DNA from 3 places in the Paenibacillus sp. EB106-05-06-XG162 genome. Region 3 is predicted to be linked to each of the others. Evidence: riboswitches for the same ligand, from Rfam matches in the RefSeq annotation. Region 3 holds a riboswitch; each other region holds the start of a gene.
The links. A riboswitch is a leader RNA that binds a small molecule or an ion and turns the genes downstream of it on or off. The one in region 3 is predicted to bind cyclic di-GMP.

Region 1 (2,271 bases), on a different contig from region 3:
CGAACATGTCGCCCATTGGATCAATGACTTTCGCATTCTGTGCAGCGTAAGAAATCTTACTGGATAATTCTTTAAAAACCTTCTCTAAATCAGAACTCGTAGATGCGTAGTAACCACGATTCTGGCTATATTTCAGTACGTTTGTCGCGTTGCTGTTGTTCCCTACTTCAAGTCCGATGGAATAGATATCAATATTGGCATCTTTAGCTAATTTAGCTTCAGAGACTGTACCTATACCATTATTATCAACTTTATACTTATTTTTCCCGTTTCCTATCGAATAGCCATAATCATATAACAAATAATCGTTACCATATCCAATAATGTCATTGTAGTTAAAATCCTGAAGCGCTTTGGAAAATGCATTGCCTTCAGACCATGTATAATCTACAACCTTTGATGCCTCAAAGCTATACGTTGGTTCTCCATCGCTTAAAAGAACAATGACTTTATTATCCGCTTTACTAGACTCCAACAGCGTTCTAGCACGGTGAATCCCCGCTTGAATATTCGTACCACCATTAGGGGAAATGGTTCCGATATCTTTCTTTAACGTTTCTTTCTGCGAGACATCCTTAAACCCCGAAACATCTGTTACGTCTCCCGCAAAAGATACAGCAGCAATTCTTGTTGCCGAATCTTTGATAAGTAATCTGTCCACGAAACTCTTTGCAGATTCAATCGCTTTGGACATCCGAGTCCCTTTCATGCTACCGGACCGGTCAATCACCAAAACCACGTCCGAACTACTCTTAATGTTCTTTCCTTCAACCGTTAGGGTTACTTTCCATTCCCCTGGCGTGCCTGTCGGTTCGGCCTTCTTCGTCAGATTGACCGCGCCTGGATTCGGCCAGACCAGATCGTTCGAAGCCGCTGCAGAGCCCGTCGATAACGTACCAGGGATGAATCCGGTGAATACGGACAAGATGAACATCCATGTCACTACAAGTCTAAAACCTCGTCTCATGTCTACCTCCTATTAATATATTATTTCAGCTCCTTGGAAACGCAAAAAAGTCCGGCTGCAATAACGATGTAATTGCAGCTGGACTATCATCGGTCAAAGACCATTAGACTCCGAGGCTTTGCGACCTAACCTTTCGGTTAGTGTGCCGAAATATATAATTCTAGTCGTTGCAGATGGACACTATGTAGGTCTAAAGTAGGATAAAGGAACTATTTACATTGACTAATATATGCTACTTATAGAAGCAAAGTCAATTGATTTTGGGATTCTTGAATCTAAAGTTATTTTAAACTACGTGATCCTTCGTTGGTTGACTCATCTGAAGAGAATTGCATATACTATAGAAGTAACCAATAAAATCTAACGCATGAGGTGGAAAGGATATGGAAATTTTGTCGACTGTTCTTAGAAGAGAATTACCTTAACACGGGAGAAGTCTGCCCATTTTTACCGTTAAAGTGAATCCGAGAACAGTAGATAAAAGCCAATCCCTTTCTTACGAAACCGATATGATCGTGGGCGAGGTGTATTCACCTCGTCTTTTTTGTATATACCACCATAGAAAAATAACGATTTCATCGTTCATACAACCATGAAGTGTTTCTTATGAAACAGAAGATTGCGAATTCTGCTGTTCTCTCGATTCAGCCGTAGCACAAGCTAAATTGAAAAGGAGAGAACACAAGTGAGTTTATTAAACATTGAAGAAGTTACCCATATGTACGGAGATAAATTGAATTTTCGGGAGATCAGCTTCCGCCTGCTGCGCGGAGAGCATGTCGGCCTGGTCGGCGGCAATGGTGCAGGGAAATCCACCCTCCTCCGTCTGCTCGCAGGCGAGATTTTGCCAGATGCCGGGCGCATCGATTGGATGCCGCAGATCAAAGTAGGCTATCTGCAGCAGCATATTCATTTGCAGCCCGGCACGACGATTGCAGCCTATCTGCAAAGCGCATTCGCGCATTTGTATGCGATCGAACGGCGCATGCTGGGCATGGCCGAGAACATGGCCGAGGCAGACAACGATCTAGACACCCTATTACGGCAATACGGCGACCTGCATAGCCAGCTTGAAGACTCGGATTTTTATCAAATCCACGCTCGGATTGAAGAGGTTGCTGCGGGACTTGGCATTCTGGATCTCGGCATGGAGCGTGATGTCAGCAAGCTGAGCGGCGGCCAACGAACGAAACTGTTGTTAGGCAAGCTGCTTCTTGAAGAACCTCATGTATTGCTGTTGGATGAGCCGACCAACTATCTCGATGATGTGCATATTGCTTGGCTGACTGGGTATTTGAAGAGTT
Region 2 (2,271 bases), on a different contig from region 3:
TGACACGAAAATGCTGCTGGTGCCAGCATGCCAAATTCACGAGCGAACGATGCTCGACCATGACGCCTTTGGGCGTTCCGGTCGACCCGGACGTATAAATGATATACGCGAGATCTGTCGGACTGGACGACACAGGAACAGCTTCCACAGATTCTCCCGCAAGCAGATCGTCGCTCACAACCAATACGGGGCCATCATAAGCCAGTTCGGAGCGAATGTCCGGTGTCAATAACAGCACCTGTGTCTGGCTGTCTTCAAGCATGAATTTCGTACGTTCCGCAGGGTAATTCGGGTCGATTGGCAAATAGGCCGCCCCTGCCTTCAGAATGCCGAGGACCGAGACGATCATCTGCTTCGAAGCGCCGGACATAATCCCTACGATGTCCCCTCGCTGTACCCCTTGCCCCATGAGGACTCGAGCCAATCGATTGGATTGTTCGTCAAGCTGTCGATAGGTAAGTGTCTCTTCACCGCATACTACAGCTGCATGATCCGGCGTTCGGTCTACTTGCTCCTCGAATAATCTATGAATGGTCGTGTCTGCCTTAAAGTCTTGCTCTGTATGGTTAAATGCCTTCAGGATATGCTCCTTCTCATCGGCGTCCATGATATCAATCGATTCGACCGCCGCATGAGGCTCGTTGCACCACGACACCAAAATATTCTCTAAATGACGGAGTAAACGTTCAACCGTTGCACTACCAAACGCACACTCCCGATAAAGTGCCTCCACTTCAATCGTTTCGGCTTCGACCGTGAATTGAAGCCGAATGTCGCTTTCTTGCAGCAATGCACGATGCGAGAGTTCGATCGACTTCCCTATGCCTATTACCGAATTGGAAGGCAGTACATATCCCGTCTCCTCTTGCATCTCCTGCAGCTGTCCAAGCGACATTGAAAACGGCCGTTCTTGATTCATGACGGCCTGGGTTTGCTTCACCAGCGCATCCATTGCATGCGAGGAAGCCATATTCATATGAACAACAATAAGCTTATCCTCATCAGGTAAAAATGCAGCGTATGTGATCTCTTCGGTACGCATATAGCGATGAAGAAGTATAGACCATGACGAGTACAATACAGTGGATAAATCTACGCCCGCCGAATCACAAGCTTGATGAATTGAGCGCAATGACTTTTCCCGGAATGAGCGTCTGATGGTAGACACGTTCACGCGGTCAATCGATTTCGAGTCCGGGACAAGAAATGTTTTATTATCCACACCTTCCCATTTGTTATGCCAATGTTCCTGTACGGTGTCCATATTGGCTAGAATCAAAGACATCATTTCACTCCTTCTGCGTTGAACCCTATTTGAGCACAAAAAAACAACTCTACCGAAATAAGGTGAGTTGTTTGACGAAATAACAAGTACACTTTCGGCAGCTGGCTGGCTGATCAACAATAACTGTTCATGTAAGCCCCTATAGCTTTGCGTCTCCGACTTTCGACGGATTTGCCCGTTATTCATTTGTGTTCAAGAGGTTTTGATTTTAGTACAATGTACCTATTCTATTTTACTATGATATTTTCATTTTTCAACATGTTTCACTTTTTTTCAATGCATTTTCAAGAATTATCATAGTAACCATAGTCGTATCCGGCATCATCGAAGATAAACCGTAGAACTTCTCCTTCTGGGAAAGTGTAACCAAAATGATGATACCCTTCACCATGCTCTAAAGGCGGCGCATCCCCCGAGATTTTTGACAGTCTTGACGCAATCTTGCGTGCTTCCGTCAGATCGCCGTGCATCAGCGTATCATATGCTTTCTGGCCCGTAGGCTTTCGGACGATGACACGATTGTCTTGCGCGAAATACTTTACATAAGCGCCAAGCGTCTCGCTGATGAACCGAAGCGGCACATAGGTCAGTCCGTTCTTGTTCACGACTGCGGCGTCAATCGGAACGGATTTGCCGTTCACGGTTGCCTTCTTGTCCCCTTCCCGCAATTTTACCGGAATTTTGTTATCTTTCGTATGAAACATCACAATGCGTGTCTTCGGATCATAAGCAGAAACAAGCCATGCCGGATCCGTCAGCGCACGCAATTTTCTCCGGAAGCAAAACGGGAGCTGCCGATAGCAAGCTCCCGTTTTGTCTTATAAATTATTAATATGATAAACAATTAATAACAAAAGAAGCCGAAGACTCCTCGCTGTCCTTGTACCCGGTTCGGACCGTTTCCGCTCGGATCCGCATAGCACGCCGTTCTAGTCTTACTTCTTCCCCGTGTTGGAAACGTTCAGTTCCACATATGACTTTTCAAT
Region 3 (2,271 bases):
CTGGTTGGACCGGTAATCGTTACAGTTTGCATATCTAAATTTGTATCTAAATTTGTTTCAACATCTTTCTTTTGATCCGTTGCTACATTAGTACCCCGAACTGTAAAATAAAATTGCCCTCTAATATTTTGAAGTTTCTCAACTGTATCCGTAAATGTGCATATCACATTTGTTGGCGTAATTTGAACAGTACCAAAATCAACGCCTTCTTCATTTTTTAACGGGATGGATGCACTAAATCCTTGCAATTCTGGAGGCAATGTTAATGTTAGTGTATCTCCAGTCTTCATCTGATTTCCGGATTTATCACTAAAGTTCACTGTGATTTGCGTCTGTTCACCATAATTTAGTTCCTTTTTGTCAATCGTAAAACGATCAACAAATCCAGTAGTATTCAATTCTTGTGCATTTGCGATCATAGGTACAAAGCTCTGACCTATCGTAAACATAAGTATCATGAGCGTTAAAAACATTGAAAATACTCTTTTTGACTGCCTTTTCATACTGTGTCCTCCTATTTTCTGTTTTCTCCTAGGCTGCATTTGGGCTAATCTATTATTTTCCCTTTAATAATCAGACGATGCGTTGGGTTTATCATGGGGTCACAAGTAACAAGTGTAATCTCCTTATCCTTGCCGTCAGGGTTAAGCACCCACACCTCATCTGGCTTGACGCGTAACTTTTCCGTTACTGTGTATTCGAACTGCTCTTTTCCATTATTGACCTTGATGTAATCCCCCACAGCCAGCTCGTCCAACCTGTTGAAATTCCTTCCATATGTACGATTTCGGTGACCCGCTATGGCATAATTCCCAACTTCACCAGCCTTGCCTGTATTAGCAATACTAGCGACGGTTTTCCTCATGTTGGCTTGCGTTGCTCCATGAAGGATGGGAAGCTTTAAGTCTATTTTGTCAATCGTCAGAATTCCTTCTGCAGCTTCATGCTCTGGAGACTTGACTGTTGTATTGTCTTCACTGCCTCGGATTGCGGGAAGGGTAGATGTAGGCTTCACGGCTCCCTTCTGTGCTTGCTCTGTAGGTTCTTCTGCGCTATCAATATTAAGAAGACTGTCCTGCCACTCCTTTAATAGCTGTTCCTGCTGATAATCTTGATACATCTCTGTCAGTTTTGGAGTTACCAATAACATGATTCCGATCACCATAAGCAGGATGGCCGTGATTTTTTTGTTCATTTTCCCTTTCTACCCTCCTCTTCTGTCCTTTCAACACAAAAACGCCCGACTGCATTAACGATGTTAATTGCGGCCGGACGATCATAAGTCATGAACTCTTAGATTCCTAAGCTTTGCGAGCTAATCTTTCGATTAGGGTGCCAAAATTATGTAATTGCCGTCAGTTCAGATATACCCTTAATACAGCATGGAGTATAGATAATGTGTTGCAAAACAGTATATACGAACCATTAGCATAACCCAATATATAACACGGATATATGAATGTCAATTTATGAAAATAAAAAAACTGAAAATTTTTCATGTTATTCAAAGATTTTTCATTATTTTTCAAAGGTCAACTTATTTGAATATCAATCCTTTATCTCAACCCAAAAAAACTAGGGCTAGTTGCCCTAGTTCTTTACGATATATTAGGATTCAGCTTTCTAATCCCTATACCTCTTTCCGCTTCAAATGCAGTAATCCTCCAATGAAGAATAGAATGAAACTGCACGTAATCGTAATCAGAATATTTTCGATCGGCAGCGTGAAGGCACCGAAGTCCATCTCACTATGTGTCAACATGGCCAGTGAAGGTTGTGCCCAAGGATAGTAAGGTCCGAACTGGGCAGAGTTGACGATCAGCATATTGGGCAACGTCAGTGCTACATTAATAGCCAGCGGTGCGGCAAAGCTGCTCCATCCGATCGATACCCATAATTGTAAAGCCGCGAGCGGCAGACAAGCGACCCAACCGCTGATGATAGCTGGAAGCGTCAACTCCCAGTTCATTCCTCCGGAAATATTATGAAAGCTTACTGACGCAGCTAGGGAAGCGAGCATGAGCAGTTGGGTAACCGCAAGCAGCAGCACAACAATACTGAACTTTGCCATAAATAAGCCCGTTCTAGATACGGGCAAGCATAGCAGTGATTTCCAGCCTCCGCCGCTATGTTCATATCTGCACACAAACGCAGAGAATATTCCCGTCAAAATCGGAAGCAGCAGCATAGCGTGAAGTGTGAAGACGACGGACTGCAACTGAACGTACTGTATAAGTGCTGGCTTATCATCGAGCGATGCCATCAAACCGA

Region 1: another riboswitch for cyclic di-GMP. It lies ahead of AC3WU2_RS17855 (MucBP domain-containing protein); the one in region 3 lies ahead of AC3WU2_RS07990 (class D sortase).
Region 2: another riboswitch for cyclic di-GMP. It lies ahead of AC3WU2_RS29635 (non-ribosomal peptide synthetase); the one in region 3 lies ahead of AC3WU2_RS07990 (class D sortase).

Annotation. Positions count from the first base shown of each region.
Region 1 covers NZ_JBYTDT010000008.1:92,594-94,864, reverse strand. The annotation lists gene AC3WU2_RS17855 (MucBP domain-containing protein) at 1-967, opposite strand, end outside; cyclic di-GMP riboswitch class I at 1,038-1,124, opposite strand; gene AC3WU2_RS17850 (ABC-F family ATP-binding cassette domain-containing protein) at 1,653-2,271, shown strand, end outside.
Region 2 covers NZ_JBYTDT010000027.1:31,351-33,621, forward strand. The annotation lists gene AC3WU2_RS29635 (non-ribosomal peptide synthetase) at 1-1,288, opposite strand, end outside; cyclic di-GMP riboswitch class I at 1,379-1,471, opposite strand; gene AC3WU2_RS29640 (copper amine oxidase N-terminal domain-containing protein) at 1,570-2,052, opposite strand; gene AC3WU2_RS29645 (DUF6080 domain-containing protein) at 2,221-2,271, opposite strand, start outside.
Region 3 covers NZ_JBYTDT010000002.1:472,606-474,876, reverse strand. The annotation lists gene AC3WU2_RS07995 (Cna B-type domain-containing protein) at 1-503, opposite strand, end outside; gene AC3WU2_RS07990 (class D sortase) at 548-1,195, opposite strand; cyclic di-GMP riboswitch class I at 1,261-1,347, opposite strand; gene AC3WU2_RS07985 (ABC transporter permease) at 1,631-2,271, opposite strand, start outside.